DNA from 3 places in the Paenibacillus sp. NPDC057886 genome. Region 2 is predicted to be linked to each of the others. Evidence: predicted binding sites of a transcription regulator. Region 2 holds the regulator's gene; each other region holds the start of a gene.
What was found. The regulator Rex, encoded in region 2, represses fermentation and respiration genes when NADH is low (regulators of the CRP and FNR family bind a similar motif). The targets are predictions, from matches to a motif close to TTGTGAAATATTTCACAA.
Positions count from the first base shown of each region.

Region 1: a site for Rex is predicted at 6,563-6,580, ahead of nadA (quinolinate synthase NadA). Genes of this name have one in related genera too.
Region 3: a site for Rex is predicted at 3,582-3,599, ahead of ACFVQB_RS08195 (formate/nitrite transporter family protein). Genes of this name have one in related genera too.

Region 1 covers NZ_JBHVMZ010000016.1:42,782-53,814, forward strand. Annotated here, with positions in the region: gene spoIIE (stage II sporulation protein E) at 1-363, shown strand, start outside; gene ACFVQB_RS32890 (vWA domain-containing protein) at 449-1,201, shown strand; gene ACFVQB_RS32895 (serine/threonine protein kinase) at 1,185-2,132, shown strand; gene tilS (tRNA lysidine(34) synthetase TilS) at 2,177-3,616, shown strand; gene hpt (hypoxanthine phosphoribosyltransferase) at 3,670-4,209, shown strand; gene ftsH (ATP-dependent zinc metalloprotease FtsH) at 4,311-6,356, shown strand; gene nadA (quinolinate synthase NadA) at 6,652-7,590, shown strand; gene nadB (L-aspartate oxidase) at 7,627-9,246, shown strand; gene nadC (carboxylating nicotinate-nucleotide diphosphorylase) at 9,243-10,109, shown strand; gene ACFVQB_RS32930 (type III pantothenate kinase) at 10,116-10,886, shown strand; gene hslO (Hsp33 family molecular chaperone HslO) at 10,982-11,033, shown strand, end outside.
Region 2 covers NZ_JBHVMZ010000004.1:402,011-413,043, reverse strand. Annotated here, with positions in the region: gene ACFVQB_RS16060 (tetratricopeptide repeat protein) at 1-477, shown strand, start outside; gene dinG (ATP-dependent DNA helicase DinG) at 620-3,481, shown strand; gene ACFVQB_RS16050 (redox-sensing transcriptional repressor Rex) at 3,720-4,373, shown strand; gene ACFVQB_RS16045 (amidohydrolase) at 4,360-5,664, shown strand; gene ACFVQB_RS16040 (cell wall elongation regulator TseB-like domain-containing protein) at 5,706-6,236, shown strand; gene ACFVQB_RS16035 (hypothetical protein) at 6,539-7,066, shown strand; gene ACFVQB_RS16030 (AAA family ATPase) at 7,059-8,561, shown strand; gene ACFVQB_RS16025 (3-hydroxyacyl-CoA dehydrogenase family protein) at 8,694-9,566, shown strand; gene ACFVQB_RS16020 (acetate/propionate family kinase) at 9,563-10,768, shown strand; gene asnS (asparagine--tRNA ligase) at 10,871-11,033, shown strand, end outside.
Region 3 covers NZ_JBHVMZ010000002.1:230,005-241,037, forward strand. Annotated here, with positions in the region: gene ACFVQB_RS08190 (molybdopterin-containing oxidoreductase family protein) at 123-2,186, opposite strand; gene ACFVQB_RS08195 (formate/nitrite transporter family protein) at 2,640-3,494, opposite strand; gene ACFVQB_RS08200 (FAD-dependent oxidoreductase) at 3,700-5,061, opposite strand; gene ACFVQB_RS08205 (glutathione peroxidase) at 5,442-5,924, opposite strand; gene ACFVQB_RS08210 (ferric iron reductase) at 6,112-6,924, opposite strand; gene ACFVQB_RS08215 (ABC transporter ATP-binding protein) at 7,015-7,902, opposite strand; gene ACFVQB_RS08220 (GAP1-N2 domain-containing protein) at 8,340-11,033, opposite strand, start outside.

The DNA of each region.
Region 1 (11,033 bases), on a different contig from region 2:
GTTATTCAGGTTTCGGCAAGCAATCTGCCGATTGGTATTATCAAAGATATTGAGGTGGATCTGGTAACCGTACAGCTTCAGCCAGGGGATGTTTTGATTATGATGACAGATGGCATCTACGATGCACCGGGGTATGCCGTCAATAAAGAACTATGGATGAAGCGCCTCATTCAGGAAATTGATAGTGATGATCCTCAGGAAGTAGCAGACTGCCTGCTTGAAAGTGTTATTCGTTATCAGCAACATGAGATCTATGATGATATGACTGTAATTGTAGGTAAAATAGAACATTATCGCCCAGAGTGGGCCACATTGAGAGTACCCGGAATAAGCCGGATGGAACGTCCGCGCACCGTTAGTTAATTGCATATTCCTCTGTTTGAAGTCTCTTCATTCTGGCAATGCTAGTCATAGAGTTGGAGAGTAACCCAAAACGGAGGGATATCGGATGAAACAAATCTTGTTGATCACCGACGGTTGTTCCAATGTAGGCACAAGCCCAGTGCTGGCTGCGGCGGAAGCCCGGGAAGAGGGAATTACGGTCAACGTGGTCGGTGTTATTGATTATGGAACCATTGGTGAGTTGGGCAGCCGGGAGATCGAGGATATTGCCAAAGCCGGAGGTGGAATCAGTCAGATCGTAGGCACAAGGCAGCTTGCCCATACGATGCAGATGATGACAAGAAAAACGGTGGTTCAGACCATTCAACAGGCGGTTAATAGAGAGTTAACACAAATTCTGGGAGAGCATGAGCCCAAAACGGTAACAGACCTTGAACCGTCAAAACGCGCGCAGGTCGTTGAAGTGATGGATGATATGGCCGAGACAACGCCGCTTCAGGTCGTGCTTCTCATTGACGTAAGTGCCAGTATGAAGCCAAAGCTTGCTGCTGTGGAGGAAGGGATTCGGGATTTAATGCTTAGCCTGCAGGCGCGTATTGGTCAGAGCCATCTTTCCGTCTTTCATTTTCCTGGACGACATAGCGGAGAAGAAGCTGTCATGGACATCGACTGGACAGTTGACCCGAGCCGTGTTCGTTCGCTATTTGGACGTTTGCAAATGAAGGGAGCGACGCCGACAGGTCCTGCGATTCAAAGGGTGATTGATTTTTACCGTTATGGTACACTGGAGGAACAGCAGGAAATAGAAGGGAACTATCGCATTGAAAGAGAAGGGATGCTCGGTGACAACGTTGTCTGACGCCTCTTTCCCGCCAGGAACAGTCATCACAGGGAAATGGAATCGCAGCCGTTATACGATTCGGAAGCTGCTGGGCAAAGGAGCCAACGGCATCGTTTTTCTTGTCCAGCGGGGTGAGAATGGCAAACATTATGCGCTTAAAATGGGATTTGACCCTGTAGATCTGCAATCGGAAATTAATGTGCTCAAATCTTTTCAATTACAGCGTAATCATGAGGCCCTTCGGCAGAGTGGCATTCCTTCTTATCTGAAAGATGTGGATGATTACGCCATTCGTGGTCTTGATATTCCTTTTTATGTGATGCGTTACGTTCGGGGGGAGTCTCTGCACCACTTCATTCGGCGTCAGGGAACAGACTGGACACTTCTGGTTGGACTCAGACTATTGCAGAAGCTGGCTCAATTGCATCAGGCTGGATGGGTGTTTGGCGATCTCAAACCTCAAAATGTACTGGTATCGGATTATGGGCAGGTAGAACTTATCGACTATGGCGGAGTGACTTCTATCGGCCGGAGCGTCAAGCAGTTTACTGAATGGTATGATCGAGGATTCTGGAATGCGGGCAGCCGAACAGCAGATGGTACCTATGATGTGTTTGCTTTTGCGTTATTACTGATTCATGTACTTGAAGCTGATGCACTCAAAACGCTGGCTGCAGAAGGATTACCTCAACTGCGAAGTGTGAATCAGCTTACAGCTCTCGTGGAGCGCAGCGAACGTCTCCGTCCTTTTCGAAACTGGACTATTCAGGCATTACGAGGTCAATTTCAGGATGCCGGACACGCGGCTAAGGTCTGGAAAGAGATGATGGCACGCCCTTCTCCTCTTCGTCGCCGTTCCAAAAGTACAACACCGCGTTGGCTCAAAAATGCATTTGCCGTATCCGTTATATTACTTATTGGGGTACTCATCTATGCACTGCGATTCTGACCTGTGAGAGTGCATATACATAACGTAAGGAATGAGGAACAGGTATGGAGGCTTTACGCTGGAACAAGCTGGTGAATAACGTGCTGGATGCAGCGGAAGAGCATCAGTTATGGGTTCCCGGGGATCGGATTGTCGTCGCAGTATCGGGCGGACCGGACTCGGTAGCTTTTTTGCATATCATGCATGAGATCAGTACCAGGCATGTCCCGCTGGAATTGATTTGCGCCCATGTACATCATGGATTTCGGATTGAATCCGATCATGAAGCCGAGATGATGAAGGAACTTGCGCACAGTCTTGGTATAGCATTTGAATGGGTGAAGGCCGATGTACCTTCTTATATGAAGCTTACCGGTCAAGGTCCTCAGGAGGCCGCGCGCAACAAACGATATGAGTTTTTGCATGAAGTGGCTGCCAAATACGATGCGGCGAGCATTGCACTGGCCCATCATGCCGACGATCAGGCAGAGACGGTTATGCTCCATTTGCTGCGTGGTAGTGGGCTTTCCGGACTCGCGGGAATGAAGTTTAAACGGCGAGAAAAAAATGTGGAACTTATCCGTCCATGCCTTCGTATAAACAAGACAGACCTTGTAGAAGCTTGTAATACCCAGGGTTTTCTGTATTTTAATGATGAAAGCAATTCCCTGCGTAAATATCGGCGTAATGCCATTCGCTTGGATGTGCTCCCTTTTTTGGGGCAGTATAATGGACAGTTGACGCCGTCTTTGAATCGACTTGCCGAAATTGTAGGTGATGAAGACGATTTCATGGAACAAGGTGCATATGACGCATACAGGTGTCTAGTGCAGGCGAACGGCGGAAGGCAAACCTTTGAGGTGCCTTCCTTTTTGAAGTTACATGTCGCTTTACAACGAAGGTTGATTAAACTAATATTGAATTATCTGCCTTTGGACAGTGATTTTGTCGACTTTACCCGTATTGAGACCATTCGCCGCAAGGTTATTCAGCCTGACGCGACGACCTGGAGCCTGGATATAGGACAGACACTCGCCTGCACCCGGGAGTATGATCTGATCTCTTTCGGCATACGGACTGACGTACAGGATCAATCTTACGAATATCGTCTTGCTCAATGGAGCGGAACTTATGAGCTTTCTCTCACGGAAATCGACCGGCATGTTCGGCTCGTTCCGATGAGTCCCGAGGACTATCATGTACCGGAATCGGCGGATCATGCCGCATTTGATGCGGATCAACTGCTTATGCCGCTGGTTGTGCGTTCAAGGTTACCTGGAGATACCATGAAAGTGATGGGATTAAACGGAAGCAAAAAGGTGAAAAATATTTTCATCGATGAGAAAATTCCCCCTTCTGTCCGTTCACGGGTTCCCGTGGTATGTGATGGAGCAGGCAATATCATCTGGTTACCGGGTGTTCGCCGGTCTAGTGTAGCTCCTGTAAGGGAGGATACTTCCGCAATCCTGTACATGACTGTAGGCGATTCAGCGATTCAGGGGTAGTGGTTATGGTTCAGGTAAGGCTTTCATATGTATAACTTAGGGGGTTCGCACAGTTGCAGAACGACATTCAGGAAGTATTGATCAGTGAAGAAGAAATTCAGAGTAAAATCAAGGAATTAGGCGCAACAATAAGTGCCGAATATGCAAATCGCAATCCTTTGGTCATTTGTGTGCTCAAGGGTGCGTTTATATTTATGGCTGATTTGGTTAAGAACATTACGGTACCTGTTGAGATGGATTTCATGGCAGTATCGAGTTATGGCGCTTCCACCAAATCATCTGGCGTGGTTAAAATCATTAAGGATCTGGATGAATCCGTTGAGGGACGCGAGGTTCTGATTGTAGAGGACATTATTGATAGTGGACTCACGCTCAGTTATCTGATCGAACTCTTGCAGAACCGCGGTGCTGAATCCGTCCGTGTGGTTACGCTATTTGACAAGCCTTCAGGTCGCAAAGTCGAACTTGAAGCTCATTACACCGGCTTTGACATTCCGGACGCATTCATCGTTGGCTATGGCCTGGATTATGCCGAGAAGTACCGGAACCTCCCTTACATCGGGATTCTGAAACCGGAAGTTTACAGCAACTAATGCTTAAGCTAGTTCCAAGCCCATATCTGTTGGTGGCTTCTGTTGAGAAGCCATGTCGGGCTATGTTAAAATAATTAAAGTGTCTCGAGAGGAGGTAGGGGATGAATCGGTTCATCCGGAATTCTGGTTTTTATTTGATTCTTTTTTTAGTTGTGGTGGGGATAGTCCAGTTCGTCAGCAATGGCGGCGAAGCCACCGATAATCCTAGATATGATCAGTTGCGCGCGGCGATCAAGGCCAATAACGTCTCTGAATTGACGGTTCAATTCAACGGTCAGACGTACCTCGTGACCGGTCAATACAGGGAGACGCCTGATGGAGCCAAATCAGAAAATTTCTCAACGTATATTCCTCCTACGGATGAGGCAATTAGTGAGCTTGTAACTGCAAGCGAAACGAACAAATTCCAATATCATCAGGAACCTATGAAAGGTGACAGCATCTGGTTGACGTTGCTGACTTCCTTTATTCCTTTGATCATTATGTTCCTGCTGTTCTTCTTCCTGTTTAATCAGGCTCAAGGCGGCGGCGGTAAAGTAATGAACTTTGGTAAAAGCCGTGCTCGTCTCTATAACGAAGAGAAGAAGCGGGTTACGTTTGAAGATGTTGCGGGTGCTGACGAAGAGAAGCAGGAACTTGTTGAAGTCGTGGACTTCCTCAAGGACCCTCGTAAATTCGCAGCAGTAGGTGCACGGATTCCTAAAGGAGTATTGCTTGTAGGTCCTCCGGGTACAGGTAAAACCTTGCTTGCTCGTGCTGTTGCCGGCGAAGCGGGTGTGCCATTCTTCAGTATTTCCGGTTCTGACTTCGTTGAAATGTTCGTCGGTGTCGGTGCATCTCGTGTACGTGATTTGTTTGAAAATGCGAAGAAAAACGCCCCATGTATCATCTTTATCGATGAGATCGATGCTGTAGGACGTCAGCGTGGTGCTGGTCTTGGTGGTGGTCACGACGAACGTGAACAAACTCTCAACCAGTTGCTCGTTGAAATGGACGGATTCGGAGCCAATGAAGGTATTATCATCGTTGCTGCAACGAACCGTGCTGATATTCTGGACCCTGCCTTGCTGCGTCCAGGACGTTTTGACCGTCAAATCACGGTTGATCGCCCTGACGTGAGAGGTCGTGAAGCGGTTCTGAAAGTACACTCACGCAACAAACCACTCACCAAAGATGTGAAGCTGGACATTATTGCGAAGCGTACTACCGGATTCTCTGGTGCAGATTTGGAAAATCTCCTGAATGAAGCGGCATTGCTTGCGGCACGTCGTAATCGTAGAGATATTTCCATGAAAGAAGTTGACGAGGCGATTGACCGTGTCATCGTTGGTACGGAGAAGAAAAGCCGTGTTATCAGTGACCGCGAGAAACGTATTGTTGCTTATCACGAAGCAGGTCATACCATTGTAGGTTACTTCCTGGAACATGCCGATATGGTACATAAAGTTACCATTATTCCGCGCGGACGTGCGGGTGGATATGTAATCATGTTGCCAAAAGAAGATCGTATGCTTGTAACCAAGCAAGAATTGCTGGACAAAATTACTGGACTCCTTGGCGGCCGTGTTTCCGAAGAACTGTTTATCGGTGAAATCGGTACGGGTGCATACAGTGACTTCCAACAAGCGACGGGTATCGTCCGTAGCATGGTTATGGAGTACGGTATGAGTGAGAAGCTGGGACCTATGCAGTTCGGTAGTTCGCAGGGACAGGTATTCCTGGGTCGTGATATCGGTCACGAACAGAATTACTCAGATTCCATTGCATACGAGATTGATCAGGAAATGCAACGCTTCATTAACGAATGCTATGAGAAGTGTAAAGACTTACTCGTTAAACATTCCAAAGAAGTGCATCTGATCGCTCAAACGTTGCTGGAAGTGGAGACATTGGAAATGGATCAGATCAAGCAATTGATCGAGACAGGTTCCCTGACTCCAAAAGATGAAAATAGCAACGATGGAGAAGGTACGCCTAGCGAAGGCGGAGAAGCGATCATCGACAACATCGGTGATGTACGCGTCCGTATCCAAGGCAAAGATGAAACGCCTGAGCCACCAGCCGGAGATATTCCTAACGAAGCTCCGAATCTGGACAAAGGAAACAGCAATGACCCGGATGATGGTGGAACGAAGCCAACGTCTTAATTTATAACAGCATCTGTCTATAGTTGCAGATGATAAAGAGGGCCCTCGGGCTCTCTTTTTTATGTATTCCTTCAAATTGTATAGATAATGATAACCGGGAGCTTTAGGGCGAACTACGTAGGAAATGGGCGGTTATGCCCTTGTTCTGGGGCGTTTTCATTTATTGACAGAGTCGTGAACGTTGTGTACATTAGGTGTTAAACCGCTTGTGATTCGTTTCTCAAGCGAAAATAACGACTTGGATTTGCCATATGAAACAGCGTATGAGGCTGTCCCGATAAGGAGAGGATCACAGGTGGAAGCTCTGGCTTTAGAGCGCAAGGCTGAGATGAACCGGGAGCTGCGTGAGCGGCTGATGGAGTTGAAGAAGGAACGTAATGCCATTATTCTTGCCCATTATTATCAACGTGACGAGGTGCAGGAGGTCGCTGATTTCCGGGGAGATTCGTTTCTGCTGGCTCAGAAGGCAGCACAAACGGATGCGGATGTTATCGTTTTCTGCGGGGTTCATTTTATGGGTGAAAGTGCTAAAATTCTTGCCCCTAACAAAACGGTTATCATCCCCGACGAGCGTGCAGGCTGCCCAATGGCAGACATGGTGAACGTTGAAGGCTTACGTAAATTGAAAGCACAGCATCCGAATGCCAAAGTTGTAACGTACATCAATTCTTCAGCTGAGATCAAGGCAGAGACCGACATCTGTTGTACATCGGCCAATGCTGTCAGAGTCATTCAATCTGTTGATTCCGATGAAATCATCTGGGTGCCGGATAAAAATCTGGGACATTATGTGCAACAACATACAGACAAGAAAATGATTATCTGGGAAGGTTACTGCAATACCCATGATATGCTGACGGTCAAAGACGTGGTTGAGATGAGAGCGAAGCATCCAAATGCCGAGTTCGTTGTTCACCCGGAATGTCGTCCTGAGGTTGTAGAGATGGGTGATTTCGTAGGTAGCACAACCGCTATTCTAGAATATTGTAAAAATTCTTCCGCCAAGGAATTTATCGTAGGTACCGAGGACGGTACAGGATATCAACTGCGTCTCGATAGCCCGGATAAACAATTCCACTTTGCTACTAAGTTCCTCGTATGTCCGAATATGAAGGTCAACAACTTGAAAAAGCTGGTTAAATGTCTGGAAACGATGAAACCGCAAATTTACGTGCCGCCAGCCGTTGCCGACAAAGCCAGAGAATCACTAGAGCGCATGTTACTGGTGAAGTAGCATGCGCTACTCTTGCTCCAAGACAGGTGAAATAACATGATACCGCAATATTTAGTGGATTTTGATCTGTCCGCGCTGCCGATGGTGGAGACGGATGTGCTGGTTATTGGTTCGGGCATTGCTGGTTTGTTTACTGCGATCAAGGCGAGTGAACAACGCAGTGTGTTGATGATCACGAAGAAGTCGTTACTGGAAAGTAACACCCGGTATGCGCAGGGAGGAATCGCTGCGGTTATTGCTGAGGATGATTCACCTGCCTACCATTTGCAGGATACACTTGTTGCAGGAGCGGGATTATGCCGCTCCGAAGCAGTAGAAGCATTGGTGAACGAGGGCCCGGACGGAGTGAAAGAACTGATTCGACTGGGTACTTTGTTTGATCTGGAGAACGGCGAGTTGGCGTTGACGCAGGAAGGTGCGCACAGCCACCGCCGTATTTTGCATGCCAATGGGGATGCAACGGGATATGAGATTGTGCGTGCGCTGGCTGCACAGGCGAATGAACATCCGGGGATTGAAGTGTGGGATGAGCATTTTGTCATTGATCTGATTACAGAGCAGGGAGAATGTGTAGGTGCGCTGGTTCAGAAGGCTGACGGTTCGCAAGTATTTGTGAAGGCAGAGGCAACCGTACTATGCTCTGGCGGGGCTGGACAGTTGTATCGATATACGACTAATCCGGAAGTGGCTACAGCAGATGGGGTGGCGATGGCCTATCGTGCCGGAGCAGTTGTCCGGGACATGGAGTTTATCCAATTCCACCCGACCTCCCTTTGTTATCCGGGAGCACCACGTTTCCTGGTGTCCGAGGCGGTACGTGGCGAAGGAGCTTATTTGCGCAATGTGAAAGGCGAGCGCTTCATGGAACGTTATCATGCACAGCTTGAACTGGCACCACGTGATATTGTCGCGCGGGCAATTGTCAGTGAGATGGAATCGACAAACAGTACCTTTGTATATTTGGATATCACTCATGAACCGGCGGAGATGATTAAGCATCGGTTTCCTACCATCTATGAGACCTGTATGCGATACGGATTGGATATGACCACAGACTGGATTCCGGTCGCTCCTGCTGCACATTACATGATGGGCGGAGTGAAGACGGATCTCAGCGGGGAGAGCAGCATTGGCCGGTTATTTGCCTGCGGTGAGGTATCTTCTACTGGAGTACATGGAGCCAATCGCCTGGCGAGCAACTCTCTGTCTGAAGCAATCGTATTTGGCCGGAGAATCGTGGATCGTATTCAATCGCTTCCTCCGCTTGCTCCACTACAGACAAAGGTTCCCACATTAACAAGTATTCGCAGGATCATAAAGGAAGAGCAGAAACCGGTGTCCGAAAGACGCTTGCGTCTGCAAAAAATGATGGTGCGTCAAGTGGGGCTGCGCCGAAATGGCGCTAACTTGCAAGGAGCAATGGAGAAACTGCAACAAGAACTGCAATTTTTTGATCAGAAGTTTACTCACAAAGAAGAGATGGAATATGCCAACCTTTTGACCTGTGCTTGGTTGGTTACCACTGGAGCATTACACCGCGAGGAAAGTCGGGGAGCCCACTACCGTGAGGATTTCCCGCAGCGTGACGATGCCGTATGGCAGAAGCATAGTCTGCAGCAGCGAGAACAAGCGATTGTGGAGGAATTGATGTCATGATACTGAACGGATATAATGAAGGACTCATCGAATCAATCAAAAACTGGCTTCGTGAGGATGTCGGTGCAGGGGATGTCACAACAAGTGTGACAATTCCCGCTGGCAGTCAGTCCAAGGCTGTTATACATGCCAAAGACAATGGAATCATTGCAGGAATTACGGTCGCAGAACTTGTGTTTCAGGTAGTAGATCCTGGCCTTGTGTTCACACCGTTGGTAAAAGACGGTGATGCAGTTACGCATGGTACGATTCTGGCTGAGGTAGAAGGAAGCACACATAGCTTGTTGACAGGAGAGCGTCTGGCTCTTAACCTGCTTCAGCGCATGTCTGGTATTGCTACCCGTACACGTACTTATGTTGATGCGTTGGAAGGCCTTTCTACACGACTGGTCGATACTCGTAAAACAACACCGGGACACCGCTTGCTTGAAAAATATGCAGTGCGGGTTGGTGGCGGAGCAAATCACCGGTTCGGCCTCTATGATGCCGTTATGATTAAGGATAACCACATCAAGGGCGCAGGCGGGATCACTGAAGCGGTACAGCGTGCGCGGGCCGTCATTCCGCATACCATGACCATTGAAGTCGAGACCGAAAACCTAGAACAGGTCAGAGAAGCCTTGCAGGCTGGGGCAGATATCATTATGCTGGATAACATGCACCCAGATCGGATGCGTGAGGCCGTCGCTCTTATTCGTGAGCAGGCTCCGCATGTGAAGGTTGAGGCATCGGGCAACGTCTCGCTAAATACCATTCGTGGTATTGCAGAGAGCGGAGTGGATGTAATTTCAGTTGGCAGGTTAACCTACTCTTTTGAGAGCCTGGATATCAGCCTGGATTTAAACGAAAAGAAAGAGGGGTGAACCTCTTTGATTCTTGTGGTAGACGTGGGCAACAGCAATATCGTACTCGGCGTGTATCAAGGCCGGGAGTTGCTCCACCATTTTCGCCTGAGTACATCCCGGCAGTCGACAGTGGATGAATACGGCGTATTGATTTATAATTTATTTCATATGTCGGGGATTTCAACACGCGACATTGAAGGTGTGATCATCTCATCCGTGGTTCCGCCGCTGGTGAATGTGATTGAAGCCATGTGTGAAAAATACGTAGGCAAAAAGCCGTTACTCGTTGGGCCGGGTATCCGAACCGGCCTGAACCTGCGGTATGAGAATCCTCGTGAAGTTGGCGCGGATCGCATTGTTAATGCAGTAGCAGCCGTTGAGAAGTATGGCGGTCCTCTCGTAGTGGTCGATTTCGGTACAGCGACCACATTTGACTGTATTGACGAGAAAGGAAATTATCTGGGCGGGGCTATCGTACCCGGCATCCACATTGCAACCGAAGCGCTCTATGAAAGGGCGTCCAAGCTACCTCGCATTGAATTGGAGAAGCCCAAGAAAGTCATTGGTCGCAACACCATTCATGCGATGCAGGCCGGCATTATTTATGGTTATGCAGGACAGGTGGACGGCATTGTGGAACGTATTCGCGAGGAAATGGGAGCCAAACCCAGAGTCATTGCAACCGGTGGCCTTGCCAAGCTGATTGCAGAAGAAACACGCAGCATCGATGAAGTGGATCCGCTGCTTACGCTTGAAGGGCTGCGTATCGTTTATGAGCGGAACCGGGAAAGGTAAGAACAGAGACGGCAAACAGCGGGCTGAGATTACAGTCTTATATGTTATGCCGTTTTTTCTATAACTGGCGATTACGCCAAAGGAGGCTGAATGACTTGGAAAACAACAACAAACAAGACCGGTTAATTCGCGGTACAGCAATGAACG
Region 2 (11,033 bases):
CAGGTGAGGGAAAGGGAACTGGATAAACCCGCTTCACTCGAACCTGAACAGGAAGCTGTTACTGCATTGCCAGAACTGCACCTGGAGTGTTTCAGTCGCGGTCAGGGATATTTCAAACTGCAAATGTACCCGCAGGCGATTATGCAATTTTCTAGGGTTGTGACCGACTATCCTGAAAGTGCATTGACTCGTTTTTACCTGGCTCTTGCTCATCTTAACCTGGAACAAACTGAGGAAGCCGGAATACACTTGCAGCGGATTATGCATCTGAACGGTTCGCCGAGATTGAAAGGACTGGTATGTAATGTCCTGGGCTGTATCGAGGCCAAGCTTGCGAACCCTGATGGTGCATGTTCACTATTTGCGCAGGCGCTTCAGTATGACCCGACGTTGACCGAACCGCTGTATAACATGGAAGCCTGTCGATTAAACAGCGGAAAATTGCAATATGCAAATCAGCTGACTACCTTAAATTAAGGGCTATTCGGCGGCATAAAGACGGTGTTCCCTCCTCTGGCATAGCGGCGGGGACACCGCTTTTTTTGTCAGTTAATTTTCAAATGCCCTTTTTTTTGCTATGCTGTAACATAGACTGGAATGGAAGGGACCGTACATTGCAATGAAATTTGCCGTATTGGATTTCGAAACAACCGGCACGCAGTCCGACGGTGAGATTATACAGGCCGGACTTGCCATCATAGATCATGACTACAGCATAACTCAAATATATAGTTCTTATGTGAACCCAGGTGTACCGATTCCTCCGTTTATTACGGGGTTAACCGGTATTACTGATGAAGATGTGGCGGATGCTCCCTCATTGGAAGAGATGATGATGGAGATGGTTCCGCTGCTTGACGATGTTGTTCTTGTTGGGCACAACGTTGCTTTTGATTTTCATTTTCTTCAAAATGCACTCGATCGCTGCGGTTACCTGCCGTTTACCGGACGGATTCTGGATACGATTGATTTCCTGAAGATCACGTTTCCGTCACTGGGCTCTTATCAACTCGGTTATGTGTCTTCAGAATTCGGATTTCAGCATGACCGCCCTCATCAGGCTGACAGTGATGCACTTGCGACAGCTTTTGTCTTGCTGAAGTGTCTAGATGAGCTGCGTGCATTGCCTCTGATCACGATTCAGCGCCTCAGTGACCTGTTTGCCCCGGAAGACAGTGACTTGGGTTGGTTCTTCGACGGAATGCGTACTGAGAAGGAAGCAGAGCCAATTCAGGATCTGGATGGTCATACGTATTACCGCCAGCTCGCCCTGAACGTGAGTGACTGGACCGATATAGGCTCACCTCGTGATGAGCGTGAGGGTAATCCGCTGGAAGGTGTAAGTTTTGAGCAGTTTATGGATCAGGTTAGAGATAACCTGAAGGAGACACTGGACCATTATGAGGAGCGTGAGGCGCAAACTCAGATGTTCAGCAGTGTACGACAAGCTTTGGATGAAGAGAAACATCTATTGATTGAAGCTGGAACAGGTACAGGCAAATCACTTGGTTATTTGCTGCCTGCCATCTATGAAAGTGTGAAACAGGAACAGAAAGTCATGGTCAGCACACATACCATCAACCTGCAGGAGCAATTGAGAGAGCGGGATATTCCTATGCTGACCCAAGTGGTTCCGTTTCCGTTCAAGGCAGCGGTGTTCAAAGGACGTGGGCACTATCTGTGTCTGCGTAAGTTTGAGCATAAAATCAATAAACGTGAATTTGCTACACCCAAAGAGGATTATTTTACAGCGGCTCAGATGATTGTCTGGCTTACTCAGACGGAGACTGGAGACGACGAGGAGCTTAATCTAAGCGGGCGTGGAGGAGACTTCTGGGAGACGGTACAGAGCGAGTCTGAATCCTGTCTTGGACGCTCCTGTCCTTGGTTCCGCAAATGTTTCTATCATCGGGCCAAACATGAAGCCGGGCTGTCCGATATCGTCATTACGAATCATTCGAAATTGTTTACGGATGTCAAAGCAGCACATCAATTGCTGCCGGCCTACGAAAGTCTCGTCATCGATGAAGCACATCATCTGGAGGATGTAGCAGGTAAACATCTTGGTCTTCATATGAAATATTTCACGTTGGTTCATACACTGACCCGACTGTTTAAAGATAGCCGTAATGGCCAACTGCCTATGCTTCGTTCTCAATTGTCGGGTCATGAAAATTCGGTACAGTGGGGCTCCATGATTGATCAGATGTTCCCGCTTGCGGTCGAAGTCAAGGAGATATGGGATCGACTAAGCGATACCTTGTTTGGCCTGCTGCCTGAACGCAGCGATGCTTCTCCAGGCGAGACAGGACAATTCTCTCTTCGACTGAAGCCTTCGCAAAAACCAGCCAAATGGCAGGAATTGCAGGATGTTGAGAACCAAATCTATGTAACCCTAGGCGATTTGATTCGTAAAGGCGACAAGCTGCTGCTTGAAGTGAAAGAAGATCAGGATGATTATCAGTCCGATAGTCTGATTACGGATATTTCAGGTCTGCTCAAGGATTTGGCAACGATCAAGGATAATCTGCGTTTCTTCATGCGGATGGATGATGCCAATACCGTGTACTGGATGGAGGCTAGCGGCCAGTTCCGCAGTAAATCACTGCAACTCTATGCTGTTCCTGTCGATGTCAGTGCACAATTGAAGGATATGTTCTTTGATAAAAAGAAAAGCGTTGTGCTTACATCGGCTACGCTCTCCGTTGACAAGTCATTTCAATTCATGATCGAACAGCTGGGCTTGCAGGAAGCTGCCGAGAATAACCGTCTGTTAACGTCTATGCTACCGTCACCGTTCAATTATCGCGAACAGGCTCTGCTCGTCATTCCGCGTGATTTCCCAAGCGTGAAGGGCAGTGTAGGCGATGCCCACTTTGTGGATATGCTCGTGCACTCGCTCGCGGAAACGGCTATCGCGACTCGTGGACGCATGATGGTGTTGTTCACTTCCTACCGCATGCTGCGCCAGGTCTATGACCCGCTCAAGGAGGCCTTGTCAGGCAATGATATCTCTTTGCTGGGGCAAGGGGTGGACAGCGGCAGCCGTTCCAAGCTTACACGGCGCTTCCAGGATGCAAAAGCGACGGTGCTTCTTGGCACAAGCAGCTTCTGGGAAGGGGTGGACATTCCTGGAGAGGCTCTGACCTGTCTTGCGATTGTCAGACTGCCGTTTCAGCCACCGAATCATCCATTAGTCGAAGCGAAGAGCGAGCTTTTGCAGCAGCAGAAGAAAAACCCGTTTATGAAGCTGTCAGTGCCACAAGCCGTCATACGTTTCAAACAGGGATTTGGCAGACTGGTTCGTACAGGCAAAGACAGAGGCATTGTGATTGTATACGATACACGCGTTATTGAAGCGTATTATGGCAAGTACTTTTTATATTCATTACCTGGTCCCAAGATGGAGCACATGCTCACAGAGCAGATGGTTCCACGCATTTCGGAATGGCTCGAGAGACCGACCGAAGAACAACAATAACAGATACCCTCTGTAGCTTGCATTATTGCAAGACGCTACTGATTGGCGGTAAAATTGAGTAATATCCTCCATTCGTTTCATGGATATGCTAGTAAAGCCATTAAATAAGTAATTTAAGCAATTATCCAATATATAACAAGGAGCATCCTGTTTGATTTACTAATCATTTTGCATCGTTTTAGACAGGATGCTCATCTTTTCATCTATCTATCGTGGCCTTGGTAAGGGGGAGCAATATATGAAATCAGATAAAATTTCGGAAGCCGTGGTGCGTAGATTGCCTGTTTACTTGCGTTATTTGAATGAATTGCATCAGCGCGAAGTCAATACGGTTTCTTCACAAGAACTTGGACTGAGGCTGGATTTGAATCCGGCCCAGATTCGTAAAGACTTGGCTTACTTTGGTGACTTTGGTCGTAAAGGGATCGGGTATGACGTTTCATATCTCATCGAGAAAATCCGTCATATTTTGAAAATAGACCAGCAGATTAATGTGGCTCTTGTCGGAGCAGGTAATTTGGGACATGCCTTGTCCAATTACAATGCCTACCTCAAAGACAACATGAAGATCGTCGCTGTATTTGATGCCTACGGTCCGAAGATTGGGAGCCAAATCAACAGTCTGACGGTGCAGCCGATGAATGAATTAACGGATTCGGTCAAAAAGGATAACATTCGTATAGGTATTATCACGGTTCCGGATACGGAAGCCCAAAATGTTGCAGATCAGCTGATTGAGTCAGGAATTGAAGCAATCCTGAATTTTGCGCCAACGATCCTGAAGACCCCGCCGCATATTCGCATTCATCATGCCGATTTTACGACGGATCTGCTTAGCCTGGCTTATTACTTGGAGAATGGAAAGGACGACGAGGAAGATGACGACAAATAGATGGGTAATTCACAACGGCAAATTTGCCGTGAGTGAGGGTACGGAGTGGAACGTGGTTCAAGGTTTTATGGTTGTCGAGAATGACAAGATTGTGCATATTGGTGAGACTTTGCCGGAAGGAGACGAAAGTCTGACAAAGGTGGACGGAAAAGGACTGTTCTTCTTGCCGGGTCTGATCAATACGCATGGTCACGCGGCCATGTCGCTTCTGAGAGGCCACGGAGACGATCTGGCGTTACAAGTATGGTTGCAGGAGAAAATGTGGCCAATGGAAGCCAAAATGACGTCTGAGGACGTATATTGGGGCACATCCCTATCCGTGCTTGAAATGTTGAAGGGCGGAACAACAGCTTTCCTGGATATGTATGATCATATGGATCAGGTAGCGAAAGTGGTGGAACAATCCGGCGTTCGGGCTGCTCTGGCACGTGGGGTAATCGGACTTTGTTCAGAAGAAGAACAACTGCGCAAGCTGGAAGAATCCGCAGCATTTGCCCGTCAATGGAATGGACAAGCAGACGGAAGAATTACAACCGTAATCTCCCCACACGCGCCTTACACTTGCCCTCCGGATTACATAGAGAAGCTGGTACAGGTTGCTCATGACCTGAATCTGCCTTTGCATACACATATGTCTGAGACGCTTCGCGAAGTGGAGCAGAATGTGGCTGATTACGGACTGCGTCCGGTCGCACATCTGGAGAAGCTAGGATTTTTCTCCCGTCCATCTCTGGTTGCGCATGCGGTACATCTGAATGATGAGGAGATTGAAATTCTCGCACGGCATGATGTAGCAGTTTCCCACAATCCAGGCAGTAACCTGAAATTGGCTTCGGGTGTTGCACGTGTACCTGATCTGCTGAAAGCAGGCGTGACCGTGTCCCTGGGAACAGACGGACCAGCAAGTAACAATAACCTGGATATGTTTGAAGAAATGAGACTGGCTGCGTTGATTCACAAAGGTGTGTCTGGTGACCCTACCGCAGTGCCGGCAGGGGAAGCGCTTCTGCTTGGAACTTCGTATGGTGCCAAATCCATATTCCTGAACAATGCAGGCGCATTGCAAGCAGGCATGAAGGCTGACTTCATCGCGTTGAACATCGAGCAAGCCCATTTCTATCCGCATACGGATCTGATTTCCCATACGGTCTACTCGGCATCGGCCAAAGATGTGGAGCATGTGTGGGTGGATGGAAAACAAGTGGTTAAACATGGCGAATGTCTTACAATGGATGAAGAGCGTATTCTGCGTGAGTCTCAACTGGCATTTGACAGTCTGCTTGCCCGTTAATTACAAGGACAGCAACGTCATAGGGAAAGGAAGTTCGGCTTTTGAAGAAAAAAAAGAAGTGGATATGGATTTCGCTGCTGCTCCTGGTTCTGATTCTGTTTGGACTTCAGCGTTATTATGTCTATGTTACCCAGGATCAACGCAAGGAAGAGGCGTTGGCCATACAGGCAGCCCAGGAACAGCTGGGGATTACGTCCCACGAAGAGCTGCGTAAGTATGTCTGGGGGCAGAAAGACGGCGGAGACAACATATACTGGACCCTGATCGGCAAAGATAAGGATAACCAGGATGTCATGGTATGGATTAAGTTTGATGAGAATAACAAACCTGTGACGGGAACCAATGCGGTGCACGGTGAACTGTTGAAGAACGGCATGAATGAAGCGCAGATTCGAAATCGGTTCAGCTCTGAAGTTCCAGGTGGGGAGATCAAGCGAATCATGCCAGGCGTTGTGAATGGAATCTATGTATGGCAAGTGTATTATAACGATGATACTCACAACTATTATCGGTTTTACCGCTTCAGTAACGGGGAACAGGTTGACCTGGTCTATACGATTCCGAATAGCTAGCATGAGCAGACGTATTATTGTTTGAAAAGAATACATTAAAGAACCGGCAGACGGAAACCCGACTGGACCGGTTCTTTGACGTATTTTCTTGATCGTTTTGGATTTGAATAGTTAAAATTAATAATTTATTCATATTTTCGCCTTAGATATTGTATATACGATGTGATATACTCAAATATGTATTCAAGGATACATCATGCACAAATAAATCCTGTTAGGCACATCACAGGACATTACGTACCATATTCATATTCTTGCCTACAAGTTATAGGATGGGACAAAATTTAGGAGGGGTAACTCACTTGAAGATAAAAGTATTGCCTATTGCTCTGACTGCCGTCATTTCAGCCGTTGTGTTGTTTGGAGGTTGGTTTGTGTATCGTCATGTGGCTGTGCAAAGCCCAATTGAAAAGATGGTTACCCAGTACGATGGAGTCAATGATGTTCAATTAACTATTAACCGCAATGATGTACAGTTGAAACTCGATTTGCAACCGGATGTTGATCTGGGCAGGTTGGTACAATATATTCACAAAGAAGGACAGACCTTGATTGGCACTCGTTCGTTGAAACTGGATGTCGTGGATCATTCCAACGAAGCGCTAGAGAGCTGGTGGGGAAGTGCCATGTTTACCGTAGCTCAGGCGATGGAGAACAAGCAATACACCGAGATTACACCGACCTTATCTAAAATGGCTACAAATGGGATCAAGGTAAATACAGCCATGGATGACAATAATGTTTATGTCAGTCTCAGAGATGGAGATGCCAGCAAGTTTATTATTTTGCCGCGTGTGCCCGGTCAGATAGGAGTGTGGCCTAATGCCTAAATGGACGAAAGAAATTGCCATTGGATTTGTACCCGTATTGATTATCTTTCTTGCTTTTATCGGTGTAAACATGATTCCCGTTCTGATCGCTGCAATGCTTGTGGGAGCTCTGCTGCTCATGATGCAAATGCGTGGTGGAATTACGGTTGGAGCAGGTCAGGAACGAAAACGCAAGAAAAAAGGACCTTCCAAGCTGACTTTTGAAGAAATCGGTGGTCAGGAAAGTGCCAAGCAGGAACTGAGGGAAGCGCTTGATTTTCTCATTCGGCATGAGGAAATTCAGAAATTTGGTATCCGTCCTTTGAAAGGTATTCTGCTCACTGGCCCTCCAGGAACAGGTAAAACCTTGATGGCCAAAGCTGCTGCTCATTATACGGATTCTGTTTTTGTAGCTGCTTCAGGCAGTGAGTTTGTTGAGATGTATGTTGGTGTAGGTGCAGGCAGAATACGGGATTTGTTCCGTGATGCAAGAACACGTGCCGCTAAAGAAAATAAGGAAAATGCCATTATATTTATCGATGAAATTGATGTGATCGGTGGAAAACGGGAAGGTGGACAACAGCGTGAATATGATCAGACGCTGAATCAGCTGTTGACGGAAATGGATGGCATATACTCTTCCGACACACCGCGCATACTCGTGATCGCTGCTACGAACCGAAAAGAAATGCTCGACAGCGCATTGACACGTCCAGGACGTTTTGACCGTCATATTCAGGTAGACTTGCCGGATAAGAAAGGCAGAAAGCACATACTGGAGCTGCATGCAATCAATAAGCCTCTTATGGAAGGGGTCAGCCTTGAGAAGACAGCAGAAGAATCTTATGGATTCTCTGGGGCACAGCTGGAAAGCGTGATGAACGAAGCTGCAATTTACGCGATGAGAGACGGGCTGCTCAACATTGAACAGCGTCATCTGTCCCTTGCGATTGATAAAGTAATGATGGGTGAGAAGACAGACCGCGAATCGAGCGTGGAAGAGAAGAAAAGAGTCGCTATTCATGAATTGGGACATGCCATCATGGCTGAACTGGTTCGTCCTGGCAGTGTAAGTCAGGTTGCTCTTAGCCCTCGTGGACAGGCCTTGGGATATGTACGTCATAACCCGCAACAAGAGCAATTTCTGTACACGAAGCGCTTCCTGGAAGAGCAGATCATGATTGCCCTCGGAGGTGCAGCAGCGGAGGAAATGTATTACGGTGGACGCAGTACAGGATCACGCAATGACTTTGAACAAGCAACAAATGTGGTACAGACGATGATGGCTTCCGGACTCACAACGTTGGGTATTGTTAACATGGATATGGTAACTACGGAAGAATTGATGCGGGAGAACAAATTGATCCTGCAAGACCTGATGGAACAGACCAAACGATTGCTCGAAGAACAGCGGACAATTTTCGACAATTCCCTCGACACGTTGCTCAGGGAAGAAGTGTTGTCTGGCGATCAATTTCGTTGTCAATTTCGTGACAGCGCCCTTCTACCGGCATAATTTATTTATGTCGGTTATTTTTTTTTACATTTCAGTCGTGCTAAGATATTATTATATGTTGGGTCGAAATTTGTAATTTTCGGCGAACAGGGTACAATAGAGAAATAGAGACCGAAAGGATGGAGCAGAACCATGTTTTTCAAAAAGATAGGAGTTGTCGGCGGCGGCACGATGGGGCAAGGTATTTCCCAGATGCTTGCAGCCAAAGGACTTGATGTGCTTCTGGTGGAGCATACAACGGAGAAGCTGGATCATGCATACAACATGATTGAGGCTAACCTCGATAAACAACTGGAGAAATGGGCCATTACGAAGGCTGAGAAGAAATTGATTCTCTCCCGTATTACCAAAGTTGCTCATTTGGCTGAACTCGGAACTTGCGATATGGTTATTGAGACTATTTCTGAAGATCTTGACGCGAAAAAAGCGGTATTTAGCCAACTTGACCAAGTTTGCCCAAGCAATGTAATTCTTGCAAGTAATACATCCACGCTGAGTTTGACTGAGCTTGCAAGCTCGACCAAATACCCAGAGCGTGTTATTGGTATGCACTTTATTCACCCGGTTTCCCGGGTTGATCTTGTAGAGATTATTCGTGGTCTGAAAACATCTGATACCACATTTGCAGAAACTAGACGTTTTGTGGAAGAAGTCGCGGACAAAAAAGGCGTTATGATCTATGAATCGCCTGGATTTGTTACGTCCAGACTGATCTGTCTTCTGATCAACGAAGCGCTGCATGTACTGCAGGAAGGTGTCGCTTCCGCTGAAGATATTGATGACGCTATGCGTATCGGATACAATTTCCAGCACGGACCGCTTGAGATGGCAGACCGTTTCGGATTGGATTCGGTAGAAGCTGCACTCGAAAGAATGTTCCGTGAATTCGGTGAATTGAAATATCGTCCTTCTACAGTCCTGAAGAAAATGGTGCGTGCAGGACACCTGGGTGTCAAAACAGGCGAAGGATTCTTCAAGTACGACAAGGATGGTGACCGGCTGTGAAAGTACTCGTAATTAATGCGGGGAGTTCCTCGCTCAAATATCAATTGTATAACATGACGGATGAATCCGTATTGGCAAAAGGTCTGGTAGAGCGGATCGGCATGGACTCTTCCATTCTGACGCACAAACCAACGGGCCGTGAGGATGTTACGGAAGTTAGCGAAATTCTCGAACATACTACAGCGATTCGTAAAGTTATTGACATCCTGACAGACAAAGAAAACGGTGTGCTTGGTTCCGTTGATGAAATTCAGGCTGTTGGACATCGTGTGGTTCACGGTGGTGAAGCATTTAAAGAATCAGCATTGGTTGATGATGCTTCCAAAGCAGAAATTCGCCGTCTGTTCGATCTGGCTCCACTGCATAACCCTGCAGCAATGATGGGTATTCGTGCGGCTGAATCCAATATGCCAGGGGTACCACAGGTAATGGTCTTTGATACGGCTTTCCATCAAACGATGCCGGAAAAAGCATATCTGTACGCCATTCCACGTGTGCTTTACAAAAAGTATAAAGTACGTCGTTATGGAGCACATGGTACTTCCCATGATTACGTAAGCAAGGCAGCAGCTGAATATCTGGATCGTCCATTGGAAGATCTGAAGATCATCACATGCCACGTTGGTAATGGTGGTAGCGTAACGGCTGTACAGGGCGGCGTATCCGTGGACACGTCCATGGGCATGACTCCACTCGAAGGATTGATGATGGGAACACGTAGTGGTGACCTGGATCCGGCAATTGTACCTTATGTTATGAACAAGGAAGAACTGAGCGTGAGCGAAGTAAACTCCATGTTAAACAAACATAGTGGACTTCTTGCAATCTCTGGCATCAGCAGCGACATGCGTGAAATCACGGAAGGTATGGAGGCTGGCGATGCTAACTCCACGCTTGCATTCGAGATGTACGAATATCGTTTGCGTAAATACATCGGTTCTTATGCAGCAGCAATGAACGGTGTAGACGTGATCGTATTTACGGCTGGTGTAGGTGAAAACTCCGTTGTTCTTCGCCAAAAAGTATGTGAGCAACTCACGTACCTGGGTGTTGAACTGGATGAAGCGCTGAATGCAATTCGCTCTGGGGAACCACGCCGCATCACAACAGCGAATTCCAAAGTGGACGTTCTCGTAGTTCCTACGAACGAAGAATTGGTGATTGCAAGAGATACACACCGAATCGTATTGAATTCTCTGTAATCTAATTGTAAAGTGAATATAGCATGACAAGGAAGTGCAGGGGACAGGCATATGCCTGCCCGCTGCATTTTCAAATTCAGGATTCCAAGGAGAGATATGGGCATGAGTACGGATTGTGTAATTCGTAATGTGAGTGAGCATGTGGGCGAGACTGTTAAGATCGGCGCCTGGATTAACAACAAACGTTCCAGCGGCAAAATTCAATTTTTGCAACTGCGTGATGGAACCGGATATATTCAAGGGGTAGTGGTTAAGAGTGAAGTCA
Region 3 (11,033 bases), on a different contig from region 2:
CAGAGCGAAGGCCACTTGAATTTTGAATTTAGAATTTTGAGTTCTGGATCTTGCTCTTTGCCTTCTGCTTACGATCTATCCACTGTTCATCTTACCTGAAAAGATCCGATCTGCAAGCACATTCATTGACGCTTCACTTCGACAGTGGCCGAGAAGAATGTAGCCCCGTTGCCCATGTCAGACAGACGATTGGACGTGAGCGAATTCGCCCGCTGTTTTTTGCCATTGCCATCCCACCATAACCCTTGGCTAATCACCGTTCCTGGCAGCATGGATTCACTTACCTTGGCGGTTAGTTCGATCCGGCCACGGTCGTTCCATACAACCACCGCATCTCCGTCTTCCACCTGTCTGCGGGCGGCGTCCTCCGGGTGCATTTGCAATAAGGGCATCTTCTCCAAACGTTGATGTTTGGCCGAATTGGCAAAGGTGGAATTCAGGAAATTATGGTTAGGCGGCGACAGAAACATCAGCGGATAGACATCCGCAGGTCCAGCCGGGTTTTCCCCGTCGTACCCCTCAACAAGAGCACTGTACGTAGGCAACGGCGGCAATCCCTTCTGTGCCATCGTTTCCGAATACAGTTCAATTTTCCCCGAAGGCGTAGGCAGCTGATCCAAATAGGACACATGGGAAGACATATCCAGCTTGACGAAATGATGCTGCTTCAGCCCCTCCAAGGTTACTCCGTTCATGTAGGGATTGCCCGTACCCTGAAGTGCTTCCTCGATCATCTGTTCCGGTGTCTCACCGAAAATCTCCGGGTCATACCCCATCGCCTGTCCAAGCAAAGAGAACAATTCAACATTGCCCTTGCTCTCACCCAAAGGCGCAATGACCGGCTCTTGCAAATGAACATACTGATGCCAGTAGGACGTATACAGATCTGTCGTTTCAAATGAAGACGTCGCAGGCAGCACAATATCCGCGTATTTCGCCGTATCTGTCAGGAACAGGTCATGGACAACCGTGAACAGATCCTCCCGTGCAAAACCTCGCTCTACCCGCTCGGTATCCGGTGCCACTACCAATGGATTGCTGCAATAGACCATCAACGCCCGAATCGGCTGCTCCGCTTCCAGCAGCGCTTCGCCAATCCGGTTCATGTTCACCACGCGCGGCTCCGGATTCTGCCTTAGCTCCGGACGCTCCAGCGCATCGCTATTGGTGCTCGCGTAGCTGTTGGTACGAATGGCACCACCGCCGCGCTTCAGCCACTGGCCTGTAATGGCAGGCAGACAGGCTACGCTGCGCACATTCATGCCACCGTTGTCGTGATGCTGGAGGCCATTGCCGATATGAATATGGGCTGCCTGTGCGTTGCCATACAGCTCAGCCAGCTTCACGATGTCCGCTTCCGGCACACCTGTAATACGTGCAACGCGCTCAGGGGTATAGCTGCGGACATGATCACGCAGTGCCTCATGGCCGACGGTATATTTTTGCATAAAAGCCTCGTCCGTCAGTCCCTGCTCGAACAGTACATGCATTAATCCGAGTGCCAATGCACTATCTGTACCCGGGTAGAGTGGAATGAACCAGTCGCCCCATTGGGCGGTCCGATTGCGATGGACATCGATGACGACGATTTGGGCTCCCTTTTTGCGGGCTTTCTCGGCCAGAACAACCTGATGCATATTGGTGCTGACGATGTTGCCTCCCCACACCAGAATGACATCTGCATGCTCCGTATCCTCGGGCAATGTTCCCCGGTTCGCACCCATCGTATATTTCCACCCGGTATTTCCCGCTGCATTACAGATGGTCTGTTCCAGCATGCTCGCACCTAGCGCATTGAAAAATCGACGATCCATGCCATCCACACCAAGAATGCCCATGTTTCCATAGAAGCTGTATGGCAGAATACTTTCCGGTCCGTAGGTATCCGACAGCGAACTGAATTTCGCCGTAATCTCGTGGATGGCTTCGTCCCAACTGATTCGTTCGAACTTGCCTTCGCCCTTGGCACCGATACGTCGCATCGGATATTGCAGCCGCTCGGGGTGATACACCCGCTCCGTCATATTTCGGACCTTGTTACAGATGGCGCCTTTTGTAATTGGATGGTCCGGATTGCCCGCTACCTTCACGATTTTACCGTTCTCCTTATGAAGCAGCAGGCCGCAAGTATCCGGACAATCGAGCGGGCAAACTGCCGGGAATACGCCATTCTCCTGGTCGATCATATACAAGTTCCTCCCCCTTCAAAAGCTATCTTTATATCATATCTTCTTCATGGTAATCACGTAAAGAGAACAGTCTTTTTTCACCGCCACAACCGCTTCAAATTTTTTTCAAAAAATCTTTTTTCACCTTGATTCAATCTCGAAATTCAGGGGTAAATTAAAAATAAGGCATTAGGCTAGTGTTTCCCCACTTCCTCCTCATGCCATATCATGGACCACTCCCGAAATTCGCCATGAACAGGTTTCGTTCCCCCGAACCTTGTCATGGCGAATTTATTTTGCGTGGATATTTTTGCATTAAAAAAGGCGGTTCCTTTCCCGCGCATCACAGCAAACAGCCATGACTTGAACGAGATTAGAATCGCCTTCCCTGTTTACTTAGCACTCATCTTTACACGCCTTTGCACTCATACCACGGTTATAACTCTAACTCGGGTACTGGGCAAAATACCGCTACGCCTGCTTGCTCCACATCGGTCTGGCTTCCGTCTCCACAGGCTGGACCGCCGCCATTGCCACCTCAGGCTTCACTTCCGGCTCATGCTTGCGCAGGTACACCATCCAGTAAGCAGCTGCCACAAACAGCGCACCTCCTGTCAGGTTGCCAAGCCATACCGGAATGAAATTCATGACGTATTGCCCCCACGAATAATGCCCTTCGAAAATCGCCGCAGGAATCAGGAACATGTTGGCGACAACGTGCTGGAATCCAATAGCCACAAAGGCCATCGTTGGGAACCAAATGCCCAGTACTTTTCCGCTCATCGTATCCGATACATAAGACAGCCAAACCGCAAGAGCTACCAGCCAGTTACACCCGATCCCGGATATAAAAGCCTGAAGGAAGCTGTCGTCCAGCTTGTGTCCAGCCATATCCACCACTTTGGTCAAATAAGCCCCCTCTGCCGTTAGACCGAGCACATGCCCAAACGCATAGGCCACAAAGAGCGCCCCAAGGAAGTTACCTATCGTTACTAAGGTGAGATTCTTCAACATGTTGCCTGCGGACAGTTTACGTGCAATCGTCGCAAGTGGGACGGCCATCATATTACCTGTCAGCAGTTCCCCGCCGCCAATCAGCACCAATATTAAACCTACCGGGAACACTGCTGCACCAATCAAATTAACCAAGCTGCCCCACTCGGCCGGAGCAGAGGCAATGACCCGAATATCCAACAGAAATCCGAGCGCAATAAAAGCGCCTGCCAGGAAACTGAGTATCAATACGGAGGATACCGGATTTTGAGCTTTCTTCATCCCCGTATGCGCCGTATATTGTGCAACCTCAAGAGGTGTTTTTGCTGCCATAACGATCCTCTCCTTCACAGTTCATGAACATCATAATTCAACTTGTTTTGTTGATATGTTCATTGTATAGCGAAGGTTTCAAGAGGTTTGTTACTTTTATCACAAAGTCTGAAAACTACATTTTAATGCTTCTGTTTTGTCTTGCTTGATGTGCAGAAAAAAAGAACTACCACAGGATGACTGCGGCAGTTCTTAGATATTTTGGTTATACCATTGCTGGTGTTTTCACTTCTACTGGAGGCAGCGCCTGAAGACCAGCCGAGTTCAGGAAGTTCCATGGTTTGTTGTAATGTGGCTGGAAGAAGAAGTCGATGAAGGCCAGCTCATCTACCGTCATGTTGTTCTGGATGCAGAGGGAAATCGTATTGATCGACTGTGTCAGATCAGCCTGTGACATCACCTGCGCGCCAACAATGCGGCGCGTAGCCTGCTCATAGATTACTTTGAGCAGCAGCTTCTCTGCCGTTGGCATGAACTCCGGACGATAAGCATCTTCAAGCGTTACTGCTTCAACAACCAGACCTTCATCCGCAGCAGATGTTTCCGTCAGACCTGTACCTGCAATATTTTGCTCATAAATTTTGATACCTGATGTGCCTTGTGTACCCATGTACGGTGTCGTAGGACGAACCAGGTTCCGCGCTACAAGTGTACCCATCCGCACGGCGTTGGTTGCCAGTGGAATGTATGCTGCCTTGCCGGTTGGGTTGTAATGAATTGCACAGCTGTCTCCAGCAGCGAAGACGTCTTTTTGGCTGGTTTGCATATATTTATCCACGATAATTGCGCCGTTCGGCAGCATATCCACTTGGCCTTTGAGCAGTTCGGTGTTGGGACGGAAACCAATACACAGAATAACGAGGTCTGTTTCGAACTCTCCCTTGGAAGTAATGACCTTGTTTACTTTGCCATTCTCTCCAGTAAATTTCTGAACGGTTTGGCCCAGCGCCAGCTTGATGCCGTGTCCAGTCAACGTTTCTTCAATGGCATCCGTGAACTCGGGATCGAGATATTTGTTCAGAATCCGGTCCACACTATCGATTAGCGTAACTTCCTTGCCATTCATTTGGAAAGCCTCCACCAGCTCGATGCCGATGTATCCTGCTCCAACCACGGTAATGCGTTTGGCATGCTTGGCTTTCTCAATGATGGTGTTGGAATGGTTGTAGTTTTTGCAAAGTAAAATGTTGTCCAGCTCAATGCCTTCCAGCTTCGGTACGACAGGCCATGAACCCGTTGTCACGATCAGCTTGTCAAAGGTATCTTCGAATTCTTCCCCAGTTTTCAAGTTTTTAGCCTGAAGTTTGTGACCCGCAGCATCTACTGACGTCACTTCATGAAGCATTTTGGTCACGACACCAAGCTCGGCCAGTTGGTTTGGCGAAGAATAGAACAGTCCATCTGGATCTTTCACCACGCCACCCACATAAAGCGCAATCCCACATGATAGGAAGGAGATATTGTCATTGCGCTCATACACTGTAATGGTAGCATCCGGGTACAATTTGGCGGTGTTAACGATGGCTGCGGTTCCTGCATGTGTACATCCGATAACTGCGATTTTCATAAAAAGTTCCTCCTCGAAATATATAAATAAGAAATTGAATATAACGTCATTGTAGTTGTGAAATATTTCACTTCTTAACGAAAAGTTCTTATGTGATTTATTTCACTTTATACGCTTATTATAATGTGATATTTTTCACATTGCAAGAGGTTAATCAAAATAAATTTTGTCGATTACGTTATTCTTTACGATCAGTCGAGTTATTGGCTTACCTTCATTGACTACAGTTTTCCCTGCAAGTGGCTGATTTATGCTCTCCCAAAAGCGCACTAACATCCTGCAAAAAACCTATACAGCAAGCAATATTGCGGTTTTTTTACAACCTCTAAATATTAAAAAAAGCCTGCCCTCCAAATCTGAGGCAGGCTTCTTCGTTCATTTTATACACCAAGCAGCTTTTCAATCTCTGCAGTCATGGCTTCAGGGGATTCTTTTGGTTCAACACGCCCTACAACTTCACCTTCACGATTCACGAGGAATTTGGTGAAATTCCATTGGATGCTGTTTTCTTCGCCAACACCAGGTTGCTGCTCACGCAAATACTTGAACAATGGGTGCGCATCCTCACCATTTACGTCGACCTTGGCAAACACCGGGAAATTAACGCCATAGTTGATTTGGCAGAAGGATTCTGCTTCCTCACTGGTACCCGGCTCCTGGCCGCCAAACTGGTTACAAGGGAATCCCAGTACAACCAAGCCTTGATCACGATAGCGATCATAGAGCTTCTGCAATTCACCGTATTGTGGAGTCAGTCCACACTTGCTGGCAGTATTGGCGATCACCAACACTTTGCCTTGATACAGATCGAGTGGAACTTCCTGATTTGCGGTCGTTACCGCCTGATACGAATATACGGACATGACTGATTCCTCCCATGAGTATGATGTAGGTTGGGCTGCTGTATGTACTGTACTGAATGACCATGCGGTACACAGCCTGTCTCCATATTATAAACCTGAGGCGATCAATTACCAAATCTGCGAATAAAAACTGCCAAAGTGCATACGTAGAAGTACACTTCGTCCATCGACATGGACATATCCCTTTTTAGCCTGACTTCGCAGCCAAAATAGCATCATACCGCTCTTGCCGCTCTGCCTTCGTCAGTTTGGGACAACTGTAGCAAAAATTCTGACCGCCATACACCTGATGGTGCAAGCAGCAGACTGGCTTCATCAGCATGGTTTCTCCAGGTTGATGCGGATTATCAATCTCCACCGGCTTGAAGGTTAACAGGTTCTTTTTCAACCCAAGAATCTCTGGAGGCATAGCAATCACATGCTCATACCCTTGTATAACCGCTTCACGTTCCGTCTCCGTGATCTTCATCTGTAACGCTGTCGTTTTGAACCATCTCAGCATGGATGCGAGCTGGGCCCACATCTGACCTGGATTCGCTCCTCCAGCAACAGCCACCCCTTCAATCATTGGACGAAGCTGGTCACTGTAATATTCGGTCAATACATCATTCCGCCAGGAGGATGGAACGGCATCAGGTCCGGCCACCAGATTCGGATGTGATTGCTCGGTTGCATTGTTCAGTTGAAAACTAATCCCCGGACGGCCATCCTTTACCTCCAAATGCATATCTATGTTCTCCAGGGACAGATCCAGATAGGTGTCACATAACGCCGTCATGTAATGAACCCCAATCATCAGGCCACGAACTGAATGCATGAAATAAACAGCAGCTGAGCGAAGAGAATCGGCCCGAAGATGCTCGTTATAAGCTTCCAACATAAGCTTGGCCTGCTCTGGATGTCTTAATTCCCTCAAATGCATGCTAAAGACCGGTTCGTCAATCGTCCCGGTTGTTATTCGTCCATATTGCTGTAACCAGGTGTAGTTGATTTCTCCCATTCCTGTAGACCTCCTAGAATGCGAATGAGCCGCGTGCATAATGCACAGCGGCTTCATACTATAGTTTAGGACCACATATGGCCCGTTTCATTAACTTCCTGTCGCGTGACGAACACGTTGCTCTGTCCGTCCTCCAGCATGAACCATTGCACTGTTCATGACCATTTGTTCTGGAGGTGCTGATTGCTGGCGTTCACCCGCAAGGGCGTAAGGTAAGCAAAGCGGTACACCGGAACGTGGATCAATCACGATATCAGCTTCAATGTTAAATACTTCACGAAGCACATCGGAGTTCATAACCTCTACAGGTGAACCTGTAGCGATGGCTTTACCTTTTTTAATACCAATCATGTGATGCGCATAACGGGAAGCATGGTTCAAGTCATGCACAACCATAACGATCGTACGGTTTGCTGTGGCATTCAGTTGCTCCAGCAATTGCAGTACTTCAAGCTGGTGAGCCATATCCAGGAACGTTGTTGGCTCGTCCAGGAACAGAATGTCTGTCTCTTGTGCAAGAGCCATGGCAATCCAGGCACGTTGACGCTGTCCACCGGACAGTTGATCGATTGGACGATCATGGAACTCCGTCATGCCTGTCACTTCGATAGCCCATTCAATCATGCGTTTGTCTTCAGCACGCATCGATCCAAAACCTTTTTGATAAGGGAACCGTCCGTAGGATACCAGTTCGGTTACCGTAAGTCCTTCGGGCGCTGTTGGATTTTGTGGCAAAATCGCAAGCTGCTTGGCTACTTCACGTGTGGACTGCTTATGGATGGACTTCCCGTCGAGCAATACACTACCTGCTTTTGGATTCATGATCCGTGCCATCGTTTTCAGGATGGTGGACTTCCCTGAACCATTGGCTCCAACAAGTGCTGTAATTTTTCCTTGGGGAATTTGAATATTCAGATCTTCAACAATCAGTCTTTCCTCATAAGCGATATCCAGCTTGGACGTCTCCAGACGAAACATGCGATCATCCCTCTCTCATTTATCCCGGTTATGTATTCCGGCTATGACAACGAAAACGAAATTGTAGTTCAGCGTATTTCCGGCGCAACAAGATCTTATACACTAAAGATACTGATAATCATTATCATTTGTCAACACCAAATACCAAATTCCTTGATGGTTGGGAGCTATTTTTGAAGTGTTTTACTAGAAATCGGTCAGATTGTCCGCTCTTTATGTGAGAGCTTTTCTCATCGTGTACGTGCATTTCATCGCTTTGCGTATGTTCATCCTTGCCCAATATCTCAATAATGTGTCCGAATTGTGAAAAATAGACCTATATTGATTCATTTTGTATATGTCATTCTCCATCGCTTGAACGAAAACAAAAATACAGCCCCTACGAAATTCCTCGAGGTGGCTGTATTCACATTAATAACACATTCAAGTAATGCTGCTCAGAGCTTCGGTTCCGGGACTAGGTTGATCTCGGTCGTTCCACTCTGAACACTCAGGATGTTCTCCAGATCGATATCGGCTGGAAGCTCCACTTGGTGCCCATAGGGATATAAACGGTCTGCTTCGGCAATAGTCAGATTTTCCACTGAAGATGAATCTGCTCCCGTAGACTGAGACGAATCTGAAGGCGTGCCGCCTGCTGCTCCCTGTGCAGAACCTTTATCCGTAGTGTCAGAGGCTGTACCAGTCCCATCCGTCGATGTGCTCCCTGCTGCTGGATCTGAAGGAGTGCCCTCGGTTGTGGCTGAATCTGCCCCTTGCTTGACTTCTCCGCTCTGCTGAGTATCGTCCCCAGTATCGGTAGAAGAACCTGCAGAGCTTCCTTCTGGCGTGCCCTCTGAGCTGTTTCCAGCCGCATCTTCCCCATCCGGCTCCTCATTTCGGTTGAAACTCTCCCATTCACCCTCAGCATGGAGCTGCTGTGTAGTACCATCTTTTAACTTCCATTGGAGCGTGTCCGTTTGCAAAGCGTTGCTGTCCGTTTCGTTTCTGTAACGGATCACCAACCGGGCAGGCGTCTGTTTCCCATCGTCCGCTTCGGATGCCGGAACGAGGTAGGCAATCTGCTCAGCGAGCTGTACCTCAGGTTCAGCAGGAACAACGGGCTCCTGTGTCAGTGGAGGTGATGCCGCTGGCGTCTCCGCCTTATCCCCCATCAAAGCATACGTGCCTCCAGCAATACCAAGAATCAGGATGACAATGACCGATCCTAGAAAAAGGTTTTTCCTTTTACCTGTCAGCATGCGCACCAGCGGGGAAGACAACTCTGTTTTGGCGCGGTCGTAGGCCGGCTTTATCGTCTTGCTTGCTCTGGCATAATAGGGTTTGAAAGCTGACTTTGACTTAAAGGCTTCGCGGTCATGGGCCTTGAAATAGGCCAAGATTGCATCCGAGTATCCCTTATGTGCGTTGGAGCCGCGAATAAACAAGCGTTGATTCCCCGACCACTCCATAAATTGATACAACACTTCTGTACGTCCTGAACTACTGTAGATAAATTCAATCAGGCCTGGATAATCGAGCCTGTTGCTGCTACTGCCACCTCGATAAAAAGCCAGCGGCAGTGCTTCAAATACAGCCGTACTTGGAAGCTCACGCAGCTCTCCAGCAAGCCAGCGGCGAGCCCACCGCTGAAGCTCATTACGTTCGGCCAAGGAGAGGGATTCCAGTTCCTCTTCATCACGCCCCTCACCGCTAAGCCATGCTCGCGCTGCCAGCATCATGTTTGTACGCGCAGATACATCTGAGCCCTGACGAGCAGCCCAATCCCGAACCTCGTTTCCGTGCAACAAAATATCAATGCTTAACAGCTGCTCACGGTTAACCCGCTCCAGATCGAGATCCTGGATCATAAACAAGTTAATAACGTAAGCCAGCTTGTCTGCGAGCCGGGTTAGATCCTCCTGGTAAGCCGGTGCTTGAACAGCGGACTCAGGTCCACCTTTCCGGTTAGCGCGGACTGAAGCTCCAGACTGCCCAATCCGGGCGGTAATCCCCGTGTCTGAGGAGCCTGCAACTGGTAGACGATCCAATACACTAACCCGCTTAAGTGCCTCATTGGCGGACTGAACAGGGTTGGGTGCAGAACACAAACGTTCACGCAGCTCGGTTGCTGTCCGTTCCAGCAAAAAACTATTGTGGATGGCTGAAGGGTGAGATGTAATCCATCTCTGGATCACTTCCACGACGTCGGCAGCTGATTCCGTGCGTTTCAACTGATTATCCAGATAGGGCTCGAACAACAGCTTGGTCAGTGATTCGTTCGCCAGCACTTTGTCGAAGAAAGCACGGCTTAACAGGCTGTCCCGATCCAGCAAGCCATACAGTTCCTGCACGGCACGCATACGTTTCTGCGAACGGGCGTTATTAACGCCATAGATGAAATAATCGACGATTCGGGACTGTACAACTGGCGCAGCGACCCGGAAATACTCCCCGATGCGTGCAGCAACCGATTCTTCGGGTACATTCTCCCGTTTGACGCTGTCCAGCTCACGACTGAGCAACGTCAGGAATAACTCGTTCAAACGTGAACGTTGCTGCGCTCCACCTTCCGGTTTCAAGTAGGTAAGCAAGCCACTCAGGACATGGCTTTTGTTATCCAGGTACAGATCTTCCCTGCCCTGCTCCAGACGATAGAACATGGAAAGTTCACCGTATGCTTCAATGGAGAGCTCCCGTCCAGGTTCCATTCCGGACAGCATCTCATCCGCAAAAGCATAAAATGGATCGGCAGCCGCAGGTTCGTGCAGTAGTGACCAGGCAAATTCCGCATAAGGAAGCTTCGCCACAGATGCATCTGCATGGGTAACTCTGCCCGATACCAGATCAAAGGTGAAATCCTTCTCCGTATTCCGGTCTTTCGGACGCAGCGTGCCTCGCTCCACGAACTGGATGTGGATGCCTTTCTTCGCCTGCGGCTCCTTCGCAAACGTCATAAAGCCGAGCTGCCGCCGGAACGCGTAAGGCAACGCCGTAAATAACAAACGCAGCAGTCCCTTGGCTCCGGCTGTAACTTCCTCGGCGGGCACATCCAGCGCAATATATACCTTCCGACGTGTCGCTACAGCTTGCATGACAGCGTAGAACAGACGCTTGAATACCACCTCGTCCATTTTCAGAGCACCAAGGAT